Methanospirillum hungatei JF-1: one gene and its partner. The protein of the gene in region 1 binds, or shares a complex with, the protein of each later gene. Links are inferred from orthologs where the notes say so. Each region holds a gene or a part of one and is shown on either strand. Other genes may lie near its edges. The genes, in order: MHUN_RS12695 and MHUN_RS05440.

Evidence for each region.
Region 2: the proteins of MHUN_RS12695 (region 1) and MHUN_RS05440 are in contact, whole or in part, in a crystal structure (PDB 7CNS), measured with the Thermococcus kodakarensis proteins. The link is inferred for Methanospirillum hungatei JF-1 from one-to-one orthologs. Residues at the interface, in WP_011250200.1 of Thermococcus kodakarensis: Ile25, Ala28, Leu29, Ile32, Tyr33, Ala47, Gly48, Asn53, Ile54, Ala57, Glu60, Phe61, Leu62, Tyr99, Ser128, Glu129, Ser130, Asn145, Arg146, Glu147, Gly148, Gly149, Pro150, Ser151, Leu153, Tyr164, Leu201, Gly202, Asn203, Gly227; in WP_011250199.1 of Thermococcus kodakarensis: Arg6, Lys7, Ile8, Leu27, Gly28, Thr38, Arg58, Gly59, Lys60, Gly61, Ser62, Thr63, Val64, Ser66, Tyr67, Val68, Tyr70, Ala71, Lys74, Glu86, Ala87, Glu88, Thr89, Ile90, Ala92, Thr93, Ile96, Ile97.

What each region holds. Positions count from the first base shown.
Region 1 is NC_007796.1:2,695,084-2,711,317, forward strand. The notes cover bases 6,335-9,221. They hold MHUN_RS12695 (aconitase X), read right to left. Parts: upstream 8,420-9,221; coding sequence 7,250-8,419; downstream 6,335-7,249. Other genes in these bases: MHUN_RS17715 (DnaJ domain-containing protein), read right to left, coding at 6,335-7,188; MHUN_RS12700 (UbiD family decarboxylase), read right to left, coding at 8,424-9,221. In the rest of the region: MHUN_RS12680 (ABC transporter substrate binding protein), read left to right, coding at 1-2,373; MHUN_RS12685 (DNA-directed DNA polymerase II large subunit), read right to left, coding at 2,366-6,226; more of MHUN_RS17715, read right to left, coding at 6,304-6,334; more of MHUN_RS12700, read right to left, coding at 9,222-9,665; MHUN_RS12705 (UbiX family flavin prenyltransferase), read right to left, coding at 9,662-10,213; MHUN_RS19770 (PKD domain-containing protein), read left to right, coding at 10,590-13,730; MHUN_RS19775 (PKD domain-containing protein), read left to right, coding at 13,775-16,234. UniProt on the Methanocaldococcus jannaschii protein: Component of a hydro-lyase that catalyzes the dehydration of mevalonate 5-phosphate (MVA5P) to form trans-anhydromevalonate 5-phosphate (tAHMP).
Region 2 is NC_007796.1:1,165,579-1,178,304, reverse strand. What follows is about bases 4,872-7,772. They hold MHUN_RS05440 (aconitase X swivel domain-containing protein), read right to left. Parts: upstream 6,580-7,772; coding sequence 6,163-6,579; downstream 4,872-6,162. Other genes in these bases: MHUN_RS05435 (proteasome-activating nucleotidase), read left to right, coding at 6,622-7,772; MHUN_RS05445 (hypothetical protein), read left to right, coding at 5,482-6,159; MHUN_RS05450 (DUF475 domain-containing protein), read right to left, coding at 4,872-5,312. Outside these bases: gyrA (DNA gyrase subunit A), read right to left, coding at 1-2,278; MHUN_RS05455 (DNA topoisomerase subunit B), read right to left, coding at 2,268-4,280; more of MHUN_RS05450, read right to left, coding at 4,386-4,871; more of MHUN_RS05435, read left to right, coding at 7,773-7,785; MHUN_RS17265 (hypothetical protein), read left to right, coding at 7,797-8,300; MHUN_RS05425 (proteasome-activating nucleotidase), read right to left, coding at 8,301-9,539; MHUN_RS05420 (multiprotein bridging factor aMBF1), read left to right, coding at 9,574-10,092; MHUN_RS05415 (2-amino-3,7-dideoxy-D-threo-hept-6-ulosonate synthase), read left to right, coding at 10,385-11,185; MHUN_RS05410 (2-amino-3,7-dideoxy-D-threo-hept-6-ulosonate synthase), read left to right, coding at 11,182-11,955; MHUN_RS05405 (3-dehydroquinate synthase II), read left to right, coding at 11,962-12,726. UniProt on the Methanocaldococcus jannaschii protein: Component of a hydro-lyase that catalyzes the dehydration of mevalonate 5-phosphate (MVA5P) to form trans-anhydromevalonate 5-phosphate (tAHMP).

The DNA of each region.
Region 1 (16,234 bases):
GCAAATATATCCCAGGGTATCCTGGCAGGAATGGGGCCATTGCCGGCAAATACCTCCATCTCATTTGAATACCTGAACTGGAAGAACTACCCAACTGAAGAGAACCTGAACCTTGTCGAAGACCTTCTACGATACCGATACAAAAACCTACCGGTGGATCTCCTCATAACCACCGACGATGCCGCACTCATCTTTGGGCTGAAGCACCGTACCGAAATCTTTTCAGATGCACCGATAATCTTCACCGCGCTGAATGGATTTGATGAGATACGGCCAGACACATACCCAAAAACTACCGGTGTTATCGAAGCAATAAACCCGGAAGATACCATTGACAGCATTTTCCGCCTTTTTCCAGATACAAAGCATATCCTGGTACTCTGTGAATATACAGAATCCGGAAAAGGAATTGCAGAGATCATCAGGAAAGCCAGCCGAAACTATCAGAATCGGGCAGTGTTCACCTACATCGGTGATATCACAACCGGGGAAGTATATGAGGAGATCCGAAACCAGACACCAGGAACGGCCATCCTGATTGGTTCATGGTCGGTGGATAAAACCGGTGCCATCGTAGACATCGGTCAGTTTGCAGAGAAAGTAGCAGCAATAAGCCCGGTTCCGGTTTTCAACCTCTATGATTTTAATACCGGACGGGGAACCGTTGGAGGGAGTATCCTTTCCGGATACAGGCAGGGATATATTGCCGGTCAGATGGCCTCGGAGATACTGTCAGGAAAAGAGATATCTCAAATTCCGATTGTGGGAACTGATGCAACCCAGTTGATATTTGATTATGCCGTTCTGGAACGATTTAAGGTGCCAAAGGAGCGTATCCCTCCGGGAAGCATCCTCCTGCATACGCCACCGGCATTCATTGAGCAGTATTACGGGTTTATCATGGCTGCCCTGCTTGTTATCATAATCCTGGCTGCTGCTCTTATTACCCTCCTTTCCATTATGCTTGTTCGGAGAAGAACTGAAAAGTTAATGATGACCCTTCTTGATGCACTTCCCGGATATGCTTTTTTGAAAGACAGGAATGGAGTATACCAGTATGCAAACCAGACCTTGTGTGATACGATAGGTCTGAGGGCAGATGAGATAAAGGGAAAGACCGATTATGACCTGTTCCCTCATGAAATCGCAACCAGATACCAGGAGCAGGATGACACTGTCATTGCATCAGGAAAGCCGCTCTTTATCCCGGAAGAGACTATCCCTGAAAAATCTGGAACAAAGATACCGCTCACCGTGAGAAAAGTGCCTATTACCGATGCAAAAGGATCTGTCACCGGAGTAATCGGGCTTGCATTTGACATCACCGAGCAGAAGGCAGCACGGGAAGAACTTCTGGAGAGCCACGAGAAATACTATAACCTCTTTGAACTTGGAAAAGAGGCAATTTTCCTCATTGATCAAAGCACCGGAGAGATACTAGAAGCAAACCTCTTTGCCGTCGAGATGTATGGATACCAGAAGAGTGAACTCATCGGGATGAATATCACCTCATTATCTGCAGAGCCAGATACTACCAGAATACTTTCATCAGAAGTCCGGACCGGAACATTTGCCATTCCCCTGCGATATCATCAGAAAAAATCAGGCGTACGGTTTCCAGTGGAGATTATCGGCCGGGTCTTTGATTGGAAAGGAAAGATATGGATTGTTGCTGCCATTCGGGATATATCAGAACGGCTGCGGACTGAGAATGCAATCAGAAAAGCCACGGAGAAACTCAATCTCTTCAATTATCTCACCCGCACCACCATGAACAACCAGCTCTTCATTCTTCGGGGGTATCTTGACTTTGCTGCTGATATCGTCCGGGATTCTGATGCTGAAAAATACCTTGAACGGAGCCGGAGTGCTGTCCGATCCATCGACCGTCTCGTCCTCTTCATGAAAAATTACCAGGATATGGGATTAAAACCGGCAGTCTGGCAGAATGTTGAGGAAGTATTCATCTATGCCATATCTCACCTGAGTATGGGAGGAATTACCAGGGAGATTTTCGTGAAAGGGCTCTTCATCTATGCTGATCCATTCCTGGAAAAGGTGTTTCTGCACCTTGTCGAAAACTCCATCACACATGGTGAACGGGTAACAATAATCGGCATCAGGACAGAACAGGACGGAGAGGATCTGCTGCTCATATACGAAGATAACGGGATTGGGGTTCCTTCAGACTACAAGGAGCAGATCTTATCCCTGAACCTTGAAGGAAAAGCAGGAATAGGGCTCATACTGGTCAGGGAGATCCTCGCAATAACCGGAATTTCCATAACCGAAACAGGAGAGTATGGAACCGGTGCCAGGTTTGTGATGCGGGTTCCCAAAGGAAATTACCGGTTTGAGAGCGGCATTACATGAAATCTGCAAGGCCCATCTGTTCAACCTTTTCTTCTCCGAATGTGGACTCGATATTCATGTCTATTACTTCTATCCGCTGACGGGTATATTCGGTAATATTGTACTCTTCACATATCTGCCTGGACATCTGCAGATATTTCTTCACCGACCCTTCATGCACAGTTGGAATAATATTTCCGCCGCATTTGCATTTTCCGGCAAGAGGCATCCGGCGGTAACTGGTATTACACTTGGTGCACCGGAATTTCTGTTTTGAAAAGGCAGAGAGGTTTCCCTGCAGATCGCGAATAAAATGGGTCTTCAGGACACGTTCTGCAACATCGTGTTCATCTACGGCTCGAATCCGCTTTGCAAGGGAGAGTTCACAGTCAAGCTTGTCCAGCATCGACTGAAGCTGGGTATACATCGTCTCCAGGGGGCCGGCAGAAATATCTGATGTGTCATGAGTAAAGAAGAATCCCTCGATCTGTGCAGGAGTATTCAGCCGGCGCTCAACCCGGTCAACCAGACTCTCCACATCCTTGGCATTCCCGTACCGGAGAGCGGTCTCATACACCTCAATCGGGTACGTCGCACAGACATCCAGATTATGACTCTCCTTGTCAATCTCAGTCGGATCAATTCTGCTCGTCAGGACCAGAGGAGCATCCATCGAGCCACCCCGTGTTACCGGGAGAAATGAACGGGAGAAGTTAATCAGACCATCCAGCAGCAGCATGACACAGTCCTCATCACCGTCACACTGGCCGGTGAAGATCCCGTTTCCAACTACATTATGATCCCTATCAACCGTAAGGCAGTACACCCGCTCATCCTCACAGGGAACATAATCGATGGATACAATCCGGTCACTGATTACCACGCCAGATTCCCATACAGGAACTGCATCGCCTATTTTCACCTCAAGAGCCCTTATTTTCCGTAAATATGAGACGTCCCAGACAAGCATGGCATGGTCAGGGGTTACCAGGAGATTCTTTCCCCGTGAGGTTGAGAACTGAATCAGGTTTGCTGGTGCCTTGTGCACGGAGACCGATGTTATCTTTCGGAGATGCGGGATTCCACCAGTGTCAACACTTCTGACATGGGCCGGCCGAACCGGGTCGGCATAGAATGTCCCCAGAGCGTCCACTCCAGCCTGTGAGAGATCCAAGTGTTCCAGAACAAAACGTCTGATCGGAATCTCCTCCAGGATCCCGTCCGCATAAATCTCGATAAGGGTGTCTCCATGAAAACAGTTCCTCCGTTTCGCAGCATGGAAGAACGGATGTCCATATCCCACATTTGCTTTTGAAAATCCGATGATCCGGGCAAGGACACCGGCACTGGTGTGGGGAGCAAGACCGATGACCAGGTGGCCGACGAGATCACTCCGCGTTTCAAGGTTGTAAAAGGGAGGAAGGCCATAGACCTTCTCGAGCAGTGTGTCAATAAACCGGGTGCAGGAGAAGAGGTAGTCCCCACAGCCCTCCGGTACAAGAATATCCTGGGGGGGCAGTTCAAGAACCTGGTCAGGATTCTGCAGGGGAACTCCATATATATCCTGCAGATACCCTAATTCCCGCAGTCTCTCAACCGAAACACCAATCTCTCTGGGCCTGAAGTGGGTGAGCGGCATATCAATGATATCAAACCTGACTGTCCCGTCTTTGAAGACAAAGAGCTTGTTTGCAGCCCGGATCACCCCTTTTTCTATGAGCTCGACCGGCTTATTACGTGATACAAGTCCTTTGACACCTTTCACCAGTTCAACATCCCGATCCCGCATGCCAAGGTCAGCAAAAGCCTGCTGCAACATCTGCCGGACATTGACGGTGTACTGCCTGACTGATGTGGGCTCCATGCCACACTGGGGGCATACCGGTCCCTGGACCTCAATTCCGCATCGTGAACATGACAAGACCGGTTCAGTATGGGTTCCACATGAGCACCGGTTTTTGTATGACTCAGTCCCACAGGCAGGACATCGCCTGACACCCATCTCAAGCTGCAGGTTCCCCCCTTCGGTATTTGCCTGGTAGGAGAATTTGGAGGCTTCCTGCACTGACCGCCGGGACCCTCCTGCTTCCCCGACCGGAAAGAGTACATGGGGGGCAGGTTTCATCTCCCGGGGCTTTGATTTCCCTGGTCTTCCCATTCGTCCCCCGATCCTGGTCCCTGCCTTTGATCTCATCTTCATTCCGGAGAGAAACTGCACGAGATCCAACGCGGACTCAGGGAGTTCCTTCTCCCAGGAATCGGAGAGAGCAAGGGAGCTGTCAAGCCCCAGACATTTGAGAACTATCCTGCATGGGGTGATACGGATCATACCTTCCCTCACCTGGTGTTCACAGAGCACACGCTCCAGATACTCCTTTATCGTGGGATCAAGCGGGAGAATGAGGGTTTTATCAGCGAGCGTGCCATGCTTGTGAATAAACTCAGCAAGGCTCCTAATCTCGGCAGGTTTGAGATCATCCCAGAGGTAGAGGTAATCAGGATGGAGGTATAATCCGGACTCACATTGGAGAATAGCCTCATCTTCATCTGCCGGACGGGTGGTGCCTCCTTCAAGACGCCACCAGGACTCACAGTACGCAGACGGGACAAGCACATGATTGTTCTCCATGAACTCGCCATAACTGATGAGTATTTCACCAACATCGATGATATGACTGACCTGGGATGAGAGTTCCCTGGCTCGTTTTGCATCATGGATCCTGACCACATCACCATTGATGAGTCTGACCGTCGGGCCCTGAATGCTGTCAACCGGGGAGATTCCGGCAGCTTTTCCCGGCCTTTCTATCTTCATCTGGGTTCCGACGGCGAGAAAATCCCCAAGAATATGCAGGGTTGCAGGATTCAGACCCGCTGCAGCAAGGCCGGTATTCCGTGAGCGGCCATATACCAGCCTGAATCCCCCCTCCCGCATCGGGTATGAAAAGACGGGTCTTCCTCCGATTAAATCCCTGAGAAATTTATCTTTCGGGTGAATGCCCACCTCCTTTTCTTCTGATGATGAGCTTCCGGCAGTGGCCTGGATCATCTCTTCAAGCCAGTCCCAGCCGTCCATCTTCATTTTTCTGACGTTTTTTAGGACTTTTGGTGCTTTTAAGGCAAGACCTTCGGCGATGACAAGGGCCATTCCTCCCCGGACGGTGTTTGTCTCAACCCGTTCCAGATTCCGATGACCTGATACCTCTTCCTTTTCAGTCGGTTCACCATCAATACAGACTGGACAGTTACTGATGATAAGCCGGATCTCGCGTTCGGATGGGAGATACTGCAGACTCATGATGGAGTTATACTGCCTGATCTCCTCGATATACCGTTCAATCTCCTCTTCCCGTGGCATGTATCGTGACATGCCCAGAATTCTCCGGACATAATCACCGACCAGGACGGAAAGAGCCTGTGCCGTTCCTCCGGCACTCCGGATGGGACCTGCATAGTAAATAGCAAGGTATTCAGATCCGTCATCATTTTTCTTCACCGCAACCTTGGCAATTCCTTCTATGGGTGCAGAAACGACCCCTTCGGTGAGGAGAGCCATGGCAGTCCGGATTGCATGATCCAGGATCTCTTCTTTTGTCGTCTCTCCAAACTTCTTTTCTGCAAAATAATCGCCAATATGAAGGGACGCCTCTTCTCGGGACATGACCGCTTCAAGTTCACGGATCATCTGGGCCACACCGGGGATACCCACCTGGGCCTCAACCCGGTCTGCCAGATCATTTGCAATTGGGATCTCGACAACCGTCTCAGGGTCGAGTCCAGTCTTCCTGGCGGTCTTCGCAACCTCCATCGCCTGTGCAAGACCTGCATTCAGCCGGTCATAATATTCCTGCATCCGGGGTGATATGTCTGCCATGATGAGATGTGAGTATTATGTTTGTCGTATGAGTGGATAATGTGCTGATTCTCTGAAAAAAACGGGAGTGATGAGATTCATGCTCCCTTCAGTCCGCCTTTCAACCGGGCCTGATCAAGGAGGGTCTGAATGGCAGAATCACCTGGTCGCATCTCCAATGATTTCTTCAGATAGGGAACTGATTCTTCTGTTCTTCCAAGGGCAAAGAGTGATTTGCCAATCCCTGACAGAACCTGAACATCTTCAGGGAAAGAAGGATATGCCTGGTTGAATGATCGGATCGCGGACTGATAATAAGGTTCAGCCTGGGTCCCGAATCCTCTGTCAGACAACTCCTCGGCCTTCCTTATCTCTGCAAGACCCTTGGCCCGCCAGGCATCTGAAAACCCGGGGAGCCTTTCGACCGCACTCCCATAACTCTCAATCGCTTTCTGATACTCCTCTTCATTCATCCACCGGTTCCCGGCCTCAAATAGTGATCTCGCTTCAGATGCTGCTATTCCGTTCATCCAGGGAAGGAGGAAGAGCTGGACCAGAATGATAATGGCCATAAACAGGGTTGCATAAAAGAGAACAACCTGCAGGATTCGGGGGATAGATGATCTCCGGGCTTTAGGGGTTTCCTGATCAGGTGATGAGCGGGGCGGATGATAGGACTGGTGAAGATGGGCATAGTACCAGGTCCGGGGATCCCGGTACCGCCTCCCTCCGCTGTAATACCGCCCATAGTCTGATCCTTCCGCTTCCAGGAGGGAGATATCATATGCTTCCCGTTTCTTCTGATCTTTTAAGACCTGGTACGCCTCATTCACGACCTTGAATAACTCTTCAGCCTCTGGACTACCGCATACATCAGGATGAAGCACCTTTGCCAGCTTTCTATACGATGCCGTAATCTCTTCGGGTGAGGCATCCCGCCTGACATTTAATAGCTCGTAATATGACTCCCCGGGATCAGGCATCAGTTGCTTCTCAGTATCAGGATACAACTACGTTAAACTATCCTGCCATCCATGATCATCATCACTCAGGGGTGCAGGCTACCCGGATACAATCCTCCGTTGACCCGATGACAGCCCCGGCTCCACACATGGTCGGAACATAGGAGAGTGCCTTCCCGCTGTTTACCATGATCCGATCATACCGTTCAAGGGCTGGGGAGACGACCATACAGGTATCGGCATACACTCTGGCTCCGGAACGCTCTATCCTTCTGATCTGCTCACTCTCACGTTCGATGACATCCCGTGCAGCAAAGATGTATACCGGTTTTGTAACCGAACATCCTTCCAGGAGGGATGCAAGGTATATGAGTTCATCAGGAGAGCAATGCGGACATCCGATAGCCACTGCATCCACCTGCTCGCCGGTAAAGAGGGATGCCACCTCATCAGCGTTGATGACGAACTGCTCTAGCCCTTCGGTACTATAGGAGAAGACCCGTGCTTCAGGGGTGATACCCTGCACATGATACAGGGCAACAGCCCCGGTTGCCGCCATCGCTGCCCCGAGATTTTTCAGCTGATCCCTGCCCGGTCGGATTCCTGAAAAGAGTGGAATCCGATTCCCGCTGATTTTACCGGCCAGATACCCGAGTGCCCCGTACCAGGATGCATCGGCTTGCTTTGGTTCACCTTCAACCTGAATATGAATACCGGGTTTTCTGTTCTCCACCAGGTGAAGTCCGTATTTTGGTGTTTTCCCGATTATCGCTGCTGCAAGAGCTGACGGGCCACCCTCCCGGTTGGTTCTGGCACCGATGACCGAGTTTGCATAACTGACCGCTGAGGACTCTGACCATGCCAGATGGTCCCCATACTCGGTGATGTTCAGGTAGTACGGAGTACATGTGCATTCAAGCCTGATGCCAAGACGCTCATAGGCTGAGATGACCTCAAGTTGTTTTTTTGCAAATCCGGGATCTATTCCCATCTCCTCCCACCTGATCCGATCCATCCCGACCGGGTTGAGGACTGCCGGAACCGCAGCATGGGCATCAAGACTTGCCAGCCATTTCAGCCCCCATTCACCGATGGTCTTGTATGACGCTCCGGAGACCTGGGCACTCCTGATCGGTACCATCTCCTCAGCACCAAAGACCTTTCCGACTCCGACCAGGATCTCCAGGAGCTGCTGTTTTGTCTCCCCTTCCTCTCCATTGAGAATGGCCTCTTCCTCTGCAGTCAGGTGCATATGATCAGTCCTCCCAGACCGCTCTGACAAACTCCTCTTCCTTTCCTAACTCCATGGTTGCATCAATACCCATCTTGACATTGAGCCCGTCCCCGATCCTGGATGGATCAAGCGATGAACCACGGACACCGGGAATAATGAGGGTGTCACGGTCTGCACGAACCCGTGTTGCAATGGCAAACTCTACGTCAGATGGATTGCCGGGATTGATATCACCATCAACAATGACCACATGCTTAAGTGACGTATGTGCAGCAAATGCAGCCATGATGGCATTTTTCCCATCTCCCTCGGTTCGTTTTTTAATCTGGACAACGCCATGCAGGTACCCGCATCCGCCCTTGGTCAGGACCACATCGGTAACCCCGGTCACTCCGGCAACTGACCGGTAGATGAGCGGCTCATAGGGTGCTCCCATCAGGAGTTTATGCTCATCCCCTGCATTTACAAGTCCGTGGTAGATAAAGTCAGGTTTCGTATACATCCCGGTCAGCTCAATCACCGGTTGTACCCGTTCAGGATCATAGGTCCTGGTGATATCCACATATGGGCCTTCAACAGCCGTCTCATTTCCAATGTACCCTTCAAGGATGATCTCAGCGTCAGGAACCCTGACCCCGTTCGAAAGGGTATATACCGGCATCTCACCACCAAGGAGTTCAGCGGCAAAGGGCAGTTCCATGCTCTCCGGGACTCTGCTGCAACTGGCAAAGAGGACAAGCGGGTGCATACCGATGACGATTGCAACCGGGAGTCGCTCTCCATTGGCCAGGGCTTTCTTATGAAGGGTATGCGTATGTCTGCCTTCCACCAGACGGGCAACAAGTCTGTCTTTTCCCGCTTTGAGCATCCGGTGAACAGAGGCATTCTCAACCCCTTCGTACCGGGAGAACACTACACCCGAGTTTAAATATCTCCCGGCCTCTCCGGGATAATTTTCCATGATGGGAATTTCATCAAGGTTTACCGGCCTCATGGGAAGGGATCCTGCATCGAGGAGTTTTCCGTCATACCGGCAGGAAGCAAGCCGGGGAACCAGAATTTCGGGAGCAACACCGAGGGCCACAGCCAGGGATTCCCTGGTTGCGACAAGGTTCATAACCGCTTTTCTGCCATCAAGATTATGAAAGAACAAAAGCCGGTCTGTACTGAATGCACGCTTTGGTGCGTCATATCGTGAGGAAACCGGATCATGCACATCAGTGACAAGACCCCTGGTTCTCATCTGTTCAATAAATGTCCTCATGGATATCCACTCCATCTTCCGCCTATTGAGTGTGTGATATTCAGATGATCCAGTATCCGTGCAATAACCGCATCCACAAGCCCGGTGATATCATCAGGCCGGTGATAAAAGGGAGGGCTCGCCGTCATGATGAGTGCTCCGGCATCATGGGCACGAAGCATATTTTCAATATGAATACGTGAGAGGGGGTTTTCACGAAGGAGCAGAATACAGGGTCTTCGTTCCTTTAATGTCACATCCGCAGCTCTGGTCAGCAGATTTGGCGTAAAGCCATGAGCGACTGCAGACAGGGTCTTCATGCTACAGGGTGCAATGACCATACCCTGATGAAGAAATGAGCCACTCGCAACCGGAGATGCAAGATTATCAGGCGAATGAACAATAAGATCAGAATCCTCAAAGGATACCTGTTCATGACGGGCAATCTCACACGCCACCGGAGTCAGAATGATATGAACCTCAGCCTTTCCAGCCAGGTGGTCAAGCAGCCTTCTGGCATAGAGCATCCCTGATGCTCCCGATACCCCAACAATTATCCTCGGATTCATAATTCACACCTCATATTCGCTCCTGTATTAACACTCTGCTGCGGGACGGATACCGGTATCAGTCATGTGATTCACAGAGCTATCTTTCTCTGAACCATAATGATGGTATCACTCTCGAGAAATGATTGACTCGGTTGATACGTTTCGCGCACAAAAGATAATTAAGACCCACTCATAGAAATCTGGCGCGCTCAGGATTTATCGGATCCAATATATTGATATAAATCCTTATTAACAGAATTAGGTCTTGTTTTCCGGTCAGGGGCATTTCCAGAGCCGGGTTTGAAAATGATAGTATTTAATAGAGCTAAGCGTACAGATTAGCACATATATCATGTGAAGGGTATCACCTGAATCAATTCGGGTCTACCTGCGGATGGGAGGCGTAATGATGAAGATGTGGAGATATGTACCAATTATTCTGCTTATTCTCCTCTGTGGTGGGGTCACTGCACAGGAGATTGTGTTTTCTCCTACAGGGGGAACAGGAGAAGAGATCCAGGCGGGGAATATATCATTCAGTACCCCGGTGAGTGCATCAAGCGGTATTGCAATTCTTTCGGTTGCACAAAACCCTGATGAGTATACCATCTCGAATACCGTGACGGTAGATACTACCAGATTTGATCTCTCCTCAGAGTCATGCGGGGGAGCTGAGAAGCAGATCACGTTCGGAAACCTGAACCATATTAACCCGAAAGTTTCTGATGGAAGAGTTGTTTTTGAAGAATGGAATGCAGGTGTTTCCGGCATTGGTCTGTATGATATACAGTCAGGTGGGCTGTATCCGGTATATCCGGGGAAACTTCATCAGACCAACCCGGATATCTCTGGCAGAATCGTCGTCTATGAACAGGCCGGAGCAGGATCAAACCAGGTAACCAACATCAACGGGTATGATCTGCAGACCGACACTGCAGCGCCAATCTCTTCATCAACTTCCAACCAGAACCAGCCGGTGGTATCTGGACGATATATCGCATGGCAGGACTGGAGAAGTGGCAATCCTGATATCTACATGGCTGACCTGAATTCAGGAACCAGCCAGGCGGTAACAAAGGATCTTGCAGAACAGAAGAGACCTGACATCTCCGGATCATATATTATCTGGGAAGACTGGCGGAACGGTAATGCCGACATTTATCTGTATGACATTACCGCCGGGAAGGAGTACCAGCTGACAAATGACCGATCTGATCAGAGAAACCCACGGATTAGCGGGAAGATTGTTGTCTGGGAAGATAACCGGAATGGAATTTCTGATATCTATGCCATGACGCTGGATACCTTCCAGGAGTACCAACTGACCGATAGTAAGTATAAGGCAGTAAATCCTGATGTTTCTGGTCCGCTTGTGGTGTGGGAGGATTACCGGAACGGAAACGCAGATATCTACCTGCTTGACCTTATTACCGGGTATATCTACCAGGTAACAACCAACCAGGGAGACCAGAAGAATCCGTCGATCTATGGAAATCATCTGGTCTGGCAGGATTACCGGACTGGAAACTCGAACATATTCCTGTATACCTTCTCACAGGGAGTCGGATCTGGGAAGTATCAGCTCTATGGCTCTGCCACGATAAGCGGAAATGCAGCACCGGTCGGGACTGAAGTCAAGGCTCTGATTGACGGGGTGGTCAGGGCAAAGACCACGGTGCAGCAGGCTGGAAGTTATGGATCCTCCTACGGACCGTTCCTTGAGATTCCGATTACCAGTGCAGATACAGGCAAAACCATCTCATTCAGACTGAACGAGTTCCAGGCAGATCAGGTCCTTACCGTCGGCACGGGCGGAGTTATGAGGCAGGATCTCTCTGCTTCATCGGTTCCACCCGTCCAGACATATACCCTCTCCGGGAATGCATTCGTAAACAGCATGCCCGCACCGGTTGGAACAATCATTACCGCAACCATCGATTCCCAGATCAGGGGACAGGTTACGGTTACCACCGCGGGGTCCTATACCGGCCTTGCAATCCCGGTCAATCAGAACGACTCTGGAAAGACGATCATCTTTACGGCAACAACCAGCAGTTCATCTCTGCAGGCTTCCCAGAGTATTAGCGTCGGACAACAGGTAGGTGGCTGGTTTGACCTGACCTTTGGAACAACTCCCTCGCCGACTACCTACCAGTTCAGCGGGTCAGTTCTGCTTGACGGGCAGTATGCACCAGCAGGAACAGTCCTTTCCGCAGTCATTGACAATCAGATCAGGGGGCAGACAACCGTTACGACAAACGGGCAGTACGGCACCCTGAACGTTCCGGTGTACCAGACCGATAATGGGAAATATATAACCTTTACCGCTCAGTTCAGCGGGGCTACCTATGTTGCCGGACAACAGGTGACGGTCTCGGTCCCGCAGGGCGATCTCATCATCGCATCCGCAGATGTCTCTTCCGCAAGTGGTCAGATTATTCAGAAGAGACTTGACCTGACCTTCATTGTGTCTGCCCAGTCCAGATATTCATTCTGGGGCCGGGCAACCCTTGACGGAACACCTCTTGCTGCAGGAAATACCATCTACGCCACTATAGACAATCAGATTCGGGGACAGATAACTACCCAGATCGCCGGTTCATACGGCTCTGAAAACGGACCATACCTTGAAGTGCCGATCACCAATGCCGACATTGGAAAGACCATCAGATTCCAGACAGCAACCGGGGCAGAGGGAGACCAGAGTCAGCTGGTTGTAAGTGGTCTGAAAGTCTTAAAGAACATTAACTTCGTCTCAAAACCTTCCAGTGCTGCTGATTTCACGGCAACTCCGACCCAGGGGGCTATTCCCCTTTCCGTCAAGTTCACAGACAAGTCATCAGGAAACCCGAAATCCTGGTACTGGGACTTCGGCGATGGAACAACCTCTTCTGAAAGAAACCCGACCCATGTATATACCAGAAACGGGGTCTATTCTGTCGGTCTGATGACAACCCTGTGGAACGGGCAGACAAAGAGCGTTGTAAAACAGAACCTTATTACCGCCGGAATAGTCAGCCCGCCAGAGGCACAGGTCACCCTGAACCAGGGGTGGAACTTCATCTCTGTACCAAAGATGCTTGCAGATGGACAAAACTCCGCCAAAGCCCTCTTTGGTCATGTTGATGTCGGCGGTCACAGTATCTTTGCATATAATCCACGGACAAAATCCTGGAGCACCGTCAGTGCTAATACGGTTATCAATCCTCTTGATGCGGTCTGGATTTACTCAACCAAGAAAGATGCAATATACCTCTACTTTGCCGGTGACGCTCTTCAGATCCCACCGACCAGAAAACTGGTCAAAGGATGGAATACCTTCGGAGTAACCAGCCTGAATACGGTTCCTGCACAGAATGCCCTGCTTTCAGTCAGAGACCAGTGGATCTATGTAATCGGCTTTGACTCCTCGATCCAGCGGTATCAGGGCACCATCATGAACGTGCCGGAGAGTAATGCCAATGTTCTGTATCCCGGATATGGATACTGGATTTATATGAGTGAAGAGGGAGATCTTGCCGCTATCGGCATATAAGGAGAATGTATCACCAATTTTTGTACAATATGAGAGGAAAAACCATGAAAATCGCATCACTGTTAATGGTTCTGATGTTCCTCCTGCTTGTGCCCTGCCTTGCAGAAGAGGAGATCGTTGAATTTGAGCCTGTTGTAAGTTTCTCAGCAGAAGAATTGATTGCGCAGGCACCAGGTATTGAAGAACAGATGACCTTTGACTCAGTCTTTGACTGGGACCCACGGGTTGACGAACAGTATGTTACCTGGACACAATACGAAGGACAGGGAAAGGTCTGGTACTATGATATGAAGTCCGGAAACCGACAGATGGTCGCTAATATTATGAGCGATCAGAATAATCCGGACATCTCCGGAGGTATTATTGTTTGGGATGATAACCGGCACAAGAACTCTGACATCTACTCATATAACATACCGATGCACAAGGAAAGCCCGGTGTATGTGGATACTACCAATAAGTTCAGACCGGCTGTCTCCCAGGATATGGTTGTGTTTGAGGACTTTGGCAATGATGATATCAGGGATATCGGGATGGTAAAGGTAGGTACCAGTGCCAGGCCGGTATACATCAATCCAAATGACAAAGATAAGGCCAACCCTGACATCGATGGCGACTGGATTGTCTATCAGCAGCTTGATGACAACAAAAACGACTGGAACATTTACCTCTATAATTATAAGACCGATAAAACAGTTCAGGTGACAAGAGATCTCCGTATCCAGCAGAATCCACGAATCTCCGGTGATTACGTCGTCTGGGAGGACAACCGGAACGGAAAATGGGACATCTTCATGTATAACATCAAAAAGGACATGACAACCGCTGTCACCTTTGATGATTATGATGATGTAGAGCCTGCCGTATCAGGATCCAAGATCGTGTGGACCAGGTATGATCAGGAGAATAACAGCGATATCTACATGGTAAACCTCCAGATCCCGAAGACCTATGCGGTTTGTGTCGGTCCTGGAAACCAGATACGTCCTGATATCTATGGTGATAAGGTTGTTTGGCAGGATGACCGGTTTGGCGGATGGGATATCTTCATTTACACCCTTGAACCGGATACCCCCTTTACTCCATACCAGTTCTATGGCCCGGTCACCTTCAATTACCTCCCTGCTCCGGTAGGAACAGAGATCATCGCAAAGATTGACGAGGTAACCAAGGACTCCATCGTCACGACCCAGGAGGGATATTATGGTGGAGCAGGAGGTTTTGCAGATCAGCTGACGGTAAAGATTAACCAGGCTGATATCGGTCGGCAGATCTCATTCTGGAGTGGAGGAATCCAGGGAGCACCATCGGTTACCGTCTCCGGTGACGGGAAGATGATGGAGCAGCCGCTGAATTTTATCTATGCACAGCCGCTTCCGGACCTTCTGTTCTACGGTTCGGTTACCATTGATGGTCAGCCTGCTGCGAAGGGAACAGTCCTGAAAGCAATGATTGACGGTGTTGTCAGAGGCAGTTATGAAATAACCCAGACCGGTCAGTATGGTGGAGAATATGAAACCGATCCGGCTCTGCGGGTCCCGATTACTGTTGATGACATCGGAAAGCACATCACCTTCATGGAGGGGGAGTATGCTGCAGGTCAGACTTTCCAGATAACCAGTGGGGGCAGATTCAGACAGGATCTTACCTTTACCACGATTCCGCCAATGAGTCCGTATGAATTCTACGGATATGTCCAGATTGACGGTAAGTCAGCCCCGGTGGGAACCACCATACAGGCAAAGATCGATAATACCGTCGTGACCACCTATGTCACCAGGTATGCAGGTTCGTACGGGGCTCCGGGGCAGGCTCCTGACGATCCACGACTGATCGTTCCGGTCACTGAAGCTGATGCAGGAAAGACGATCTCATTCTGGATCGGAACCATCAGGGCAGGGGCAACCCAAGTCATCACCCGTGGCGGGGAGCGTATCATCCGAAAAGACCTGGACTTTGGCAGCTCACCACAACCTGGTATTAATGCAGACTTTACCGCTTCTCCACGAAGCGGTCCTGCTCCCCTGACTGTTCAGTTTACTGATCTCTCAACAGGCGGGCCGACCATGTGGTTCTGGGACTTTGGTGATGGAGTCATTCCGGCAAATGCAACCTGCTCAGGAACTGACTGTCACAATATAGCAAACCCGATTCACACCTATGCACGGGAAGGCACCTATACCGTCACTTTGATAGCATCCAACCAGTACGGAGCATCTGATACTGAAGTAAAGACCGGATATATCACCGTTGGACAGATTACACCGGGCATACAGGCGGACTTTACCGCATCCCCACGGAGCGGTTCAAAACCCCTGACGGTCCAGTTTACCGATCTCTCAACCGGTGGGCCGACGATGTGGGCATGGAACTTTGGAGACGGAACGACTGAAGGTCTCCTGGCAAATCCGACCCATACCTACGTAAATGACGGGACATACACCGTCACGCTGACTGCATCAAATCAGTTCGGAGCATCAGACACGGAAGTAAAGTCAGGATAC
Region 2 (12,726 bases), 1.5 Mb from region 1 along the record:
CTGCGGAGAATGCCGTGACAATACCATCATTTCGTTTGAGTTTGATGTTTCTGACACCCATCGTCCCACGGCCATGACCACGGTACTCATCAAAGTTCGTCCGTTTTCCATACCCTGAAGAGGTGATGGTGAGGAGATGCTTCCCTTCTTCGATGACGGTCATACTGGTTACGATATCATCATCTTTCATTCGCATTCCGATTACACCAAGAGCATTGCGGTGTCGAAGAGGTATTTGTTCCTCATGGAACCGAAGACTCTGACCATATTTTGTCGTGATGATGATCTCCTGGCTACCATCACTGACCATGACATGTACCAGGTTATCACCCTCACGCAGGGAAATAGCGTTTACTCCGGTAGATCTCGGGCGTGAAAACTCATCCTGTGGGATCTTAATGATCATACCTCGTTCGGTCAGGAAGAGGAAGAACCGATCAGATGAGAACTCCTGGACCGGGATGACTGCGGTTACCCGTTCCTCACTCCGAAGGTCAAGAAGATTTACAATTGCCTTCCCTTTACTCTGCCTGGAGCCTTCCGGTATATCAAAGACTCTGAGCCAGTATGCCCGTCCAGTTGAGGTGAAACAGAGGAGATGGTCATGGGTATTTGCAACAAAGACCTGTTCTACATAATCTCCATCTTTAATGGAGATTCCCATAACACCTCTGCCTCCCCTGCCCTGAACCCGGTAGGCATCCACATCCATGTGCTTGACATAATTCTGGTGAGTCAGACAGACAAGAACCTGCTTGTTAGGGATAAGATCTTCCCTGACAATCTCCTGTAGATCACCGGTGATCTGGGTTCTTCTCTTGTCGGCGTATTTTTCCCGAAGTTCCTGAAGTTCCCGGGAAATTTCAGCCCTGATATTATCCTCGGATGAGAGAAGTTCGATAAGCTTTCTGATTTCAGCTTCCAGTTGTTCCCGTTCATCGATAAGTTTCTGCTTTTCAAGAGCTGCAAGCCGGCGAAGCTGCATCTGAAGGATTGCACCGGCCTGTGCTTCATCAAGGGAGAATTTGGCAATAAGTGCTTCCTTTGCCTCATCTGCAGTCTGTGCTGCTCGGATAGTCGTGATTACTGCGTCGATATTGTCGATTGCATGGAGCAGACCCCGGAGGATATGAACCCGTTCTTCAGCTTTTCGCTTGTCAAACTCGCTCCTTCTCGTAATAACCGTTATTCGATGACGGACAAACTGCTCAATCAGAGGGATAAGTCCAAGGATCTTTGGCTGACGATCAACGATTGCGTAGTTAATAATCCCAAAGGTGCTTTCAAGAGCAGTGTGCTTATAGAGGTGATTCAGGATCAGCTGAGGTCGTGCATCTTTCCGAAGATCGATGACAATCCTCATGCCGTCCTTGTCAGATTCATCCCTGAGATCCGAAATCCCTTCAATCCTCTTCTCTTTGACTAACTCTGCGATATGCTCGATAAGTTTGGCTTTATTAACCTGGTACGGGATCTCGGTGATGATGATCTGGTTGCGTTTTCCTGATTCATCTATCTCTGCAACCCCCCTGACGGTCAGTTTCCCCTGTCCGGAGAGGTATGCATTCTGAATCCCGTCGGTCCCCATGATGATACCTCCGGTCGGGAAATCAGGACCGGGCATAATCTGCATGAGTTCATAGACCGTCGTATCCGGGTGTTCCAGGTAGTGACAGACGGCATCACATACTTCTCCCAGGTTGTGGGGTGGCATTTTGGTTGCGATACCAACAGCAATACCGTCAGATCCGTTAATGAGAAGGTTGGGCAGTTTTGCCGGAAGGACAGATGGTTCCTGCAGGGATTCATCAAAGTTCGGGACAAACTCGACGGTCTCTTTTTCAAGATCGGTGAGAAGTTCTTCTGCTTCCCGTTTCAGTCTGACCTCAGTATAACGCATTGCTGCAGGGGCGTCACCGTCAACAGAACCGAAGTTCCCCTGACCGTCGACCAGCATCATCCGGTACGAGAAGGGCTGGGCCATCTTGACGATGGTATCATAGATGGATGCATCACCATGCGGGTGATACTTACCCATGACATCTCCGACTACACGGGCGGATTTTTTATATGGCTTGTCATGGGTGTTTCCCATCTCCCACATGGCAAAGAGTGACCGCCGGTGCACTGGTTTTAATCCATCCCTGACATCAGGAATTGCACGCCCGATGATGACAGACATTGCATAATCGATATAGGAGGATTTCATCTCCTCTTCGATATTGACAGGATTGACCTTCGGGACAAAGAGTGGCTGCTGGGATTCTTCAGATGTCAAGGTTCGTCACCTCTTTTGCATGCCGTTTGATAAAATCCCGACGGGCGGTTACATCATCACCCATCAGCTTTTCAAAGATCTCATTTGCGTATGCTGCATCCTCGATGACTACCCGTTTGAGCACTCTTGTCTCCGGGTCCATGGTTGTTGCCCAGAGCTGGGATGCATTCATCTCTCCAAGACCTTTGTACCGCTGAACGTTCACGCCTTTTTCACCCATCTCCTGTAAAATCTCTTTCATCTCCTCTTCGGTGTAGGCGTACTTCTCCTGTTTTCCCTTCGCAATCCGGTAGAGAGGAGGCTGGGCCAGGTAGATATATCCTGCTTCAATGAGTGGCTGCAGATATCTGAAGAAGAATGTCATGAGAAGAGTGCTGATATGGGCACCGTCCACATCCGCATCGGTCATGATGATGATGTGGTGATACCGTGCTTTTTCGATATCGAATGACTCGCCCACGCCGGTCCCGATTGCTGAAATGAGTGCCTGAATTTCATTATTTTTCAATATCTTATGGACCGTTGCCTTTTCAACGTTCAGGATCTTACCACGAAGGGGAAGAATCGCCTGGAACCGTCTGTCCCGCCCCTGTTTGGCACTGCCACCTGCAGAGTCTCCTTCCACGATGTATATCTCACTCTTTTCTGCAGAGCGTTCTGAGCAGTCGGCAAGTTTTCCTGGAAGTCCTGATGATTCAAGTGTGCTCTTTCTTCTGGCAAGTTCTTTTGCTTTACGTGCTGCTTCCCTGGCCTGATATGCCAATACAGCCTTGTCAACAATAGCGGCGAGTTCTTTTGGATGCTCTTCGAAGTATTCACAAAGTGATGCATAGACCAGTGAATCAACAATTCCTTTGACTTCACTGTTCCCCAGTTTCATCTTGGTCTGGCCTTCAAACTGGGGATTTGCCATCCTGACTGATATAATGGCAGTAAGACCCTCTCTGACATCATCACCCTTGAGGGAGAGGTTCTGGTCCTTGATCGCCTTGTTTTCCTTTCCCATTTTATTGATGGCCTTGGTAAGGGCAGATCGGAAACCCTCAAGGTGTGTCCCGCCTTCCTTGGTATTGACACTGTTTACGTAGGTGTATACTTTTTCTGAATATGCGGCTGCATACTGGAATGCGATGTCAACCTCAACCCTGGCTTCTTCATCTTTTCGGCTAAAAGAGATGACCGATTCATGGATTGGCTGAGCTTCGTGATTGAGATATCTGACATATTCTGATATCCCGCCCTCATAAGAGAAGACTTCGCTGCATTCCTCCAAATCCTCACACCGCTCGTCAGCAATGCTGATGGTGATCCCGGAATTCAGAAATGCGAGTTCACGCAATCGGTGAGCAAGAATATCATAGTCAAACTCAATCGTTTCAAAGATCTTCGAATCCGGTTTGAACCTGATCATTGTTCCGGAGATCTTGGAAAGATATCTATTCAGAAATTCTTCTTTTGTTTCCGGGCAGTTGTCGGGAAGGCTCCCGTACCGCTTTATATACCGATCCTTGATCTCTTCAAAGTCTTCTTCTTTTTTCTCAAGGTCTGTCTGTGGCTGACCTCGTGAAAAGAACATCCGGTACTCATACCCGTCTTTCCAGACCGTAGCAGTCAGTTCAACAGAGAGTGCATTGACAACTGAGACACCTACCCCGTGCAGACCCCCTGACACCTGGTAGGTATTTTTATCAAACTTTCCACCTGCATGAAGGACCGTGAGAACTGTTTCAAGAGCAGTTTTGTTATCATTGTCCTTCATCGGGTCAATTGGGATACCACGCCCGTTGTCCTCCACACTGACGCTCCCATCCTGGTGGATGACAACCTGGATATGGGTACAGTATCCTGCAAGGGCTTCGTCAATGGAATTGTCAACCACCTCATAAACAAGATGGTGAAGACCACGGCTATCGGTAGACCCGATATACATGGCCGGCCGTTCCCTGACCGGTTCAAGGCCCCGTAGAATTTTGATATTCTCAGAATTGTATGTATTGGACAGACAAAAACCTCCCAAAAAATATGTGATGCGAAAATGTGTCCAATACTATTGGTGTTTGTACAACTAAAACATGGTGATTCAGCTGCAAAAATATGCATGGATCAATCAGGCTGATTCAGTCTTACTCCCTGCTTCGCGCACTGATTTCATGTAAAATAACCCTACAACTGTGAATGTAATCACCGGCGAGACAAATTCAGGGATGTGAAATCCGAAACTGTCAATGAGCATGATAATCCCCAGACAAAGGATTGAATACATTGCTCCGTTCTTCAAAAACCGGTATTTTTTTATCCTGTCAATATTGCCGACGGTTATCTGTCTGACAGCAATGGCACCAAGGGCGTTTCCAATCAGAATGAGCGGGACTGACATAGTAAAAGCAAATGCCCCAAGAACTCCATCAATAGAGAATGTCGCATCAATGACTTCCAGGTACAGGATTTTACTTATGTCAGACATATCCCCGTTGATAAGTTTCTGCTCCTGCAGTTCTGCATTCTGGCGGAAACCATGAACAATAAAAAAGGCCGTGGATCCGACAACTGCTCCAAACGCCATCATGGCATTTTTTTCAATTGCAAACCAGACAATTGCCATGAGCAGGATGGATACTACTGCATAGAACCAGACCCCCTTGGAAAAGAAGTACCGTTCTCCAGGAAGCCCGAAGTGTTTCTCTTCAAGGAAGAGCCAGTGAAAAAAGAGAAAGATAAGAAATGTTCCCCCACCAATGAGCAGAATAGGGGAAGAGGTTTCTATGGCCTCTTTTATATCAGGATTGTCACTGAACATGGCAGTGAAAGCCTCCCATAAAGTCAGTTCAGGTGTTGAAAACCAGACAAGGAGGAGAGGAAGCAGTCCGCGGACCAGAAATACGGCGAATAGGATTCCCCATAGCAGAAACCATCTCCGGTATTTTGGTTGCATGGAGCCGAGCACTTCTGCATTGATGATAGCGTTATCAATACTACAGATTATCTCGAACATGCACAGACCTATTATGGTCAGGATGATTGTGAAGAGTTCCACAAAAGAAGGTATGAGACGAAAAGGATATGAATACCATCTATTCTGTTATCTTTACATGGCAGAAGATTGATAATTATAGCACGTATATTATCAGGATTAAAAGGGAGAGCACGATGGTACCTTCTGGTCACCAGTTCACTATATATATTCAGTCCTCCTATCCGATGATATGAAGAATCAGGTCCTCCTCATTCTTGTATTTATATTGACCATAGGTATTCTGTCATCAGGTTGTATAAATCAGGACTTAGGTTCGCTCTCTGATAGTGGTCCTGTTCCGGTATCGACCGCCGGAGAGCCGGTGGTAACAATGACACAGATCCCTTCTTCTGCAGAGCCTGTTCAGAAACGGGTGATGACTCCTGATACACCCGGTTCCGGGCAGCTAAGAGTTTTTATTGAGGACACCTTTCCAGAACTAACGAAAGCTTATATGGCAATCAGGACTGCTGATCGTGCTCTTGATGCAGCTGGTATTCAGGAAAAGGCGCTGGCTCTTGAGACGGCTATTAATGACCTGACAGATGAGTATTCCCTTGACCGGTCACTTCCTGAAAAAAATGTCTTCCCTGGTCTCACATCAAAAGAGGAAGTTATTTTTAACAAATACCTGGGTTTTATCAGATCTCTTGGATCCTATGCATCAAGTCTGAAACAGGCTGTGTACTGGAAGAATGCAGGGACTGATGCGGCATCTCTTGGAAATTACCGTCGATACCAGGATCTTGCAGATAATTATGGGAAGAAAGTGATTACCGATATAAAAACACTTGATGGCTATTGTTCGGAATGGGGATTTCCATACCTTGATAAAAAATATGTCAGGGAATATTCTTTTAGTTCCTGATTTTCAGACCTGATTCACTTTTTCATCAGGGATGGTCAGAGTTCCTGCTGTCCCGTCTACCTCTACGATTGTGCCGGATGGAAGGCTGGTAAGGGGAGTTTTAATCCGGTCGATCATGGGTATCTTTCCCATTATGGCGCCGACAACGATGATGGTCTCTGCTTCCTGGTTGATGATCGCCGCTGGAGCATGTCCATTGCGCGAGAGGGCATAGAGAATATAACTCCCGACTGTTGATCCTTTCCCATATTCAAAGGCCAGAACCGACCCCGTGATGTCTTTTCCTTCAAGCGGGTGACCGGGTTCTAATACAATTCCAGTCTCCGGATCTACGCCGGAGAGAAATGAGATTGGATCAGGACCAATGAGCAAGGGCCCTTTTCCAATACCACGCGATATTCCGCGTCCCTGTATTATCATGCACACTCACGTATAAGTAGAACGACTGGATAATTATGTACTATGGAACAGCCTCTTGCACGTATCTCCTGTGAAAATGAGATTCACTATCAGATCCGGATCCAGGAGCTGGAGGCCCAGAATCTTGAGTTGTCTATCAGATCAGAGGAATTAATCAAGGAAAATTCTGTACTGAAAAGAGAGAATTCACAACTCAAACGAATGCCCCTCTTTGTTGCGCTGGTAGTGGATGTTTTTGAAAATGGCGAGGTTTATCTTCGTCAGATGGGGAACAACCAGGAGTATGTAACTGTACTCGCTGATGAACTGCGCCCCCACATCTATCCGGGATGTAAAGTCGCTGTAAACAATGCTCTTTCAGTGGTGAAGGTGCTTGAAGAGACCTATGACTCAAGGGTCAGGGTAATGGAGCTTGATGAATCCCCCGAGGTGACCTTTGAGTATGTCGGAGGTCTTAGTGGTGAGATAGAAGAGATCAGGGAAGCGGTTGAATATCCGCTGACAATGCCTGAAGTTTTTGAGCGGATTGGTGTCGAACCCCCCAAAGGAATTCTTCTCCATGGGCCTCCGGGGACTGGAAAAACCCTTCTTGCAAAAGCAGTCGCTCATAATGCAAAAGCCACTTTTATCCGGATGAGTGGCAGTGAGCTGGTTCATAAATACATTGGTGAAGGTGCCCAGATGGTCCGCGAACTCTTTTCACTGGCACGTGACCGGGCCCCGTCTATTGTGTTTATCGATGAGATTGATGCAATCGGAACAACACGGACCAATGACGGGACAAGCGGGAGTGCTGAGGTGCAGCGTACCCTGATGCAACTGCTGGCAGAGATGGATGGGTTTGATAACCGGGGGGATGTCAGGATTATGGCAGCAACCAACCGGGTTGATATGCTTGATGCGGCACTTCTTCGTCCTGGTCGTTTTGATCGGATCATTGAGATACCGGTACCTGATATCATCGCCCGTGAGGAGATATTAAAGATCCATACCCGAAAGATGAATCTTTCCCCTGATGTAAATCTTGCTGAAATATCTGTTCTGACCGAGGGGCTCACCGGTGCACAGATTCAGGCAGTCTGCAGGGAAGCAGGTATGTTTGCCGTTCGGAAGAGTGCATTTGAAGTAACGAACCAGGATCTGCTTGATGCCATAAACAAGGTTACCGGCGAAGAGCATGATTCTGAAGAGCGGATGTTCCGCTAATATCGTTTTTTATGAATCTGCTGATTTTCAGCAGACCGGGGATAAGGTTATATCAGGAACTCAGGAGATCCGAGACCGCATGGAATGCGCTTCGGTTTTATGGTCCTGTAGAAACTCCGGTCGGCATAATTGTTAAGGTCAGTTCACTATCTGCAGCGCTCTCCCTGGCTTCAGATTTGAAGTACTTTATCAGGAAATTTGGGTCTGATTATCTTTTTGAGATAGCTCCTGGTATGTATTGTACCCCGTCCGTTGCCAGATCACGGTATCTTGAAAGAGAACCTCACGCAGATCCCTGGCCCTGGAAGATCTGGTACCGGGTCAAAGGAGATGGTAACCTGGTAAAATATGATACCTTTCCAGAATTATGCACTCGTGATAGAGATCAGGCGTGTGACGAGGATGTTTTCGAAGTACTCTGTTCTGAAGAAGAGTGCACCGTCTGCCGGCTTTGTGCACCTGAAGCTGTCAGACCGGACAATCTTCAAAAAACAGAAGAGGGAGAAGAAGAGTAATCAGGCAAACATAACGCCTGCGGTCGTCAACCTGTGATCCCTCTCAAAGTCACATCTGAATTTATTTAGAGCAGTCAGGAAATCTTCCTGATCAACTTGCGGGTGTTCCTTCCTGATAGCAAACATGCCGGCTTCCATACAGATTGCATTCAGTTCTGCTCCGTTTCTCCCTTCAGTAAGCCGGGCTACCTCCATAAGATCAACATCCTCTGACAGGTTCATACACCGGGTATGGACTTTCAGAATGGAGTATCTGCCTTCGGTATCAGGGAGAGGAATTTCAATAATCCTGTCAAAACGTCCCGGACGCAGGAGAGCTGCATCAAGAATATCAATCCGGTTTGTTGCACCGATAATTTTCACATCACCACGTGGCTCAAAACCATCCATGGCTGCGAGGAGTTGCATAAGTGTACGCTGCACTTCACGGTCTCCAGAGGTCATGGCTTCTGTGCGTGATGCACCGATGGCATCAATCTCATCGATGAATACGATTGATGGTGCCTTCTCTTTCGCAAGGTCAAATAGTTCCCTGACAAGACGGGCTCCTTCACCAATATATTTCTGGACCAGTTCTGAACCGACAGTGTGCAGGAAGATTGCATGGGTCTCATGTGCAACGGCCTTTGCAAGAAGGGTTTTACCCGTACCAGGAGGGCCATAAAGCAGGACTCCTTTGGGTGGGTTAATACCTATCTTCTCAAACAGATCAGGTCTTGTCATCGGAAGTTCGACCGCTTCACGAATCTCCATAATCTGCTTTTCAAGGCCGCCTATGTCCTCATAGGTCTCAGTCGGAGCGTCAACCAGTTCCATACCATATACCTGTGAATCATATGTGCTTGGGAGCACTTCCACTATAGCCAGGGATTGCTGATTTAAGGTACATCTGACACCGGCTTTCAGGGTGGTCGGATTAACTGCCTGTGACACCCTGACGAGAAACCGGGGCCCCGCACTAGAACGCACAACAACGCGGCCGGAATCGATGATATCAGTTATGGTTCCGACAATGAGCGGGGGGGTTTTCAGGTGTTCAATCTCGCTTTTCAGCTTCCTGACCTCCCGTTCGTACCGGATCTTCTGGGTCTCAATATATCGCTTATCTGACTCCAGTTGCCGTATCTGCTCTTTCAATTCCTGGTTTTGCGATTCCATTCCTGCAACCCGGTCTACTAAATACCGGTATAACTCGTCAGGAGTTTTCATGTCATCCGGGTGGCGGGCTGCTTCTGCCATCTGATCAATCAGGTATATAGGGGTAAGTGACTATATGATGTTTGCGAAAATGCAGTGTGAAATGTGCGGCGCAGAAGCCAAAGGCCCTTTGAAAAGGATCAAGATCGAAGGGGCCGAGCTCTCGGTGTGTAATGGCTGTGCAAAATATGGCACTGAAGTCCAGGGAGCAGTTCCCCGGACATCTGCAGCACAGGCAGTACGAACATCCGCCTATTCCGGTTCCACAAGACCACAGGTCCAACGATCCAGGGATCTGTTTGACCGGATGGGAGGCGATCTTGTTGAAGATTATGCTGACCGGATTCGGGATGCACGGATGAAACTGGGAATGACCCAGAAAGATCTTGCCCTTGCCATGATGGAGCGTGAGCTCCTCGTAAAGAAACTTGAAAAAGGCGAACTGATACCGGAAGATGAGGTTCGAAAGAAGTTGGAAAAGATACTCAATATCAGTCTGCTGGACGAAGGTTCATCAGAACCGACTGATCTGCACCACGCCAGGATGACTACCACGATGGGGGATGTCATCCAGATCAAGAAGGCGAAGAAGTAATTTTCCTCATTTTTTGTGCGTGAAATGATAATGTAGGCATTGTACATCATCCATGCTATGCTATGGCATGGCACGATAGCGATAGGTTTATAAGTAACAACACTGACCCCTGATCATGACAAACTGTGTGGAGGGTGTGAAGTCTGTTGCGTTCTGCAGTTCTGCTTCTTCCAGCTTGTCTTTTGTACCGAACGACCGTTCTGACGAGTATCGTTTTTATTCGTTCTTTTTTAGCTTTTATCAGTTTTTTTGGTACTGAGTGATTACTCGTATCAAAAAGGAGTGATCTGTTATGAGAGGGAAAGATATCAGACTTGAAAGAATCATGAATCGCAACACCAGAAAGACAATTATTGTTCCCATGGATCATGGAGTAACCCTTGGACCCATTGAGGGCCTTGTGGATCTTCCTGATGCAGTAAATTCTGTTGCAGAGGGGGGGGCAAATGCAGTCCTAGGTCATGTGGGTCTGGCCCTGCATGGTCACCGGCAACGGGGCCATGATGTCGGCCTTATTCTGCATCTCTCGGCATCGACTGCTATCGGGCCGGATCCGAATGAAAAAGTGCTGGTCAATTCGGTAACAAATGCCCTGAAGATGGGTGCAGATGCAGTTTCGATGCATGTGAATATCGGTGCCGATTCTGAAGCACATATGCTGACCGATCTCGGGCATGTTGCCATTGAATGTATGGAATGGGGAGTTCCGCTCCTTGCCATGATGTACCCGCGTGGCCGGAAGATTGATGACGAACATGCCGTGGAGCATGTACGGCTTGCGGCCAGGGTGGCTGCAGAACTAGGAGCTGACCTTGTGAAGACCAATTACACCGGTGATCCTGATACTTTCCGTGAAGTTACCAGGGGCTGTCCGGTTCCGGTTGTAGTGGCAGGAGGATCAAAGACGGATGATCTTACCACTCTTGAACTTATCGAAGGTTCGATGGAAGGCGGGGCAGCCGGACTCTCTATCGGAAGAAATGCGTTCCAGCATGCAAATCCGGCATCATTTGTCCGTGCTTGTGCAAAAATTGTTCATGACGGTATGAGTGCAGCTGAAGTGCATGAGATGCTGAAAGGAGGCATGTTATGATTGGAAAACAGATCCGTATCGAACGGATAATGGATAGAAATACCGGAAAAGCGGTAATAATCCCCATGGATCATGGGATGACTCTGGGACAGATTGACGGTCTTTTAAATATGACCGAGACTGTTGCCGAAGTATCTGACGGTGGAGCAAATGCCATCATCCTGCATAAAGGCCTTGTACGTCCGGGTCATCGGAGAAAAGGACGGGATATAGGGCTTATTATTCATCTTTCTGCCGGTACAAGCATGAATCCTGACCCGAATGACAAAGTCCTCATCTGCAGTGTTGAAGAAGCGGTATCACTTGGAGCAGATGCGGTATCCATTCACATAAATCTTGGTGCACCACAGGAATCAAAGATGATTGAATCTGCCGGCATGGTTGTCCGTGACTGTAACCGTTGGGGGATTCCTCTCCTCGCAATGATCTACCCGCGTGGGAAGGGTATTGATCCAAATGATCCACGACATGTCGGTCATGCGGTTCGTGTGGCTGAAGAACTGGGTGCTGATCTGGTAAAAACGAACTACACCGGTGATCCGGAATCATTTGCAAAGATTGTGAAGGCATCGTCCATCCCGGTACTGATTGCAGGTGGAGAGAAAGGAGAGGACCTGGACTGTTACAAGACCATCTACGATGCTGTCCACTTTGCAAAATGTGCCGGGGTCTGCATGGGAAGAAATGCTTTCCAGCGTGACAATGTTGCAAAATTTGTGTCCAATATATCGCAGGTCGTACATCAGGGAGTCCGTCCTGAGGCTATTTGAGGGAATATGAAACAGGTATTTGTAGACCTTCGTCCGTGGGATAAGGAACTTGCAATAGCCGCCCTTGAATCAGGAGCTGCAGGAGTAATTGCAGATTCAGCAGGTCCGGTCAGAGAACTGGGCCGTATTCTGGTCATCGCTCCTGATGGGGATCTAATTCCGGGGCAGGATATTCATGAGATTACTATTGGGAATACAGAGGACCAGGCTCGTGCAATGGAAGCTGCCAGGACCTGCCGCATTATCGTGCACACTCCTGACTGGACGATAATTCCTCTTGAAAACCTGGTGGCATGCGGGGACAATGTAATAGCCGTCGTTTCAGATATAAAAGAGGCTGAGCAGGCTCTGACTGTACTTGAAAAAGGAGTCTCGGGTGTCCTCGTGAAAACGGATGATCCGGACCTTGTCAGATCCATATGTCGGATGGTTCAGTCAGGAATATCCGGACAACAACTCCACCGTCTGACCGTAACCACTGTAAAACCTGCCGGAATGGGTGAGAGGGTCTGTGTCGATACCTGTTCTCTTATGGTTGACGGCGAAGGGATGCTTGTTGGAAATACATCATCCGGATTTTTTCTCGTTCATGCAGAGACGCTTGTAAATCCCTATGTAGCGCCCAGGCCGTTCAGGGTGAATGCAGGTGGCGTTCATGCATATCTGCAGGTTCCGGAAGGAAAGACTGCATATCTGGCTGACCTGAAGGCAGGTGACCGGGTGATGATAGTTCATGGAAACGGATCCTGCCGGGAAGCGACTGTTGGCAGG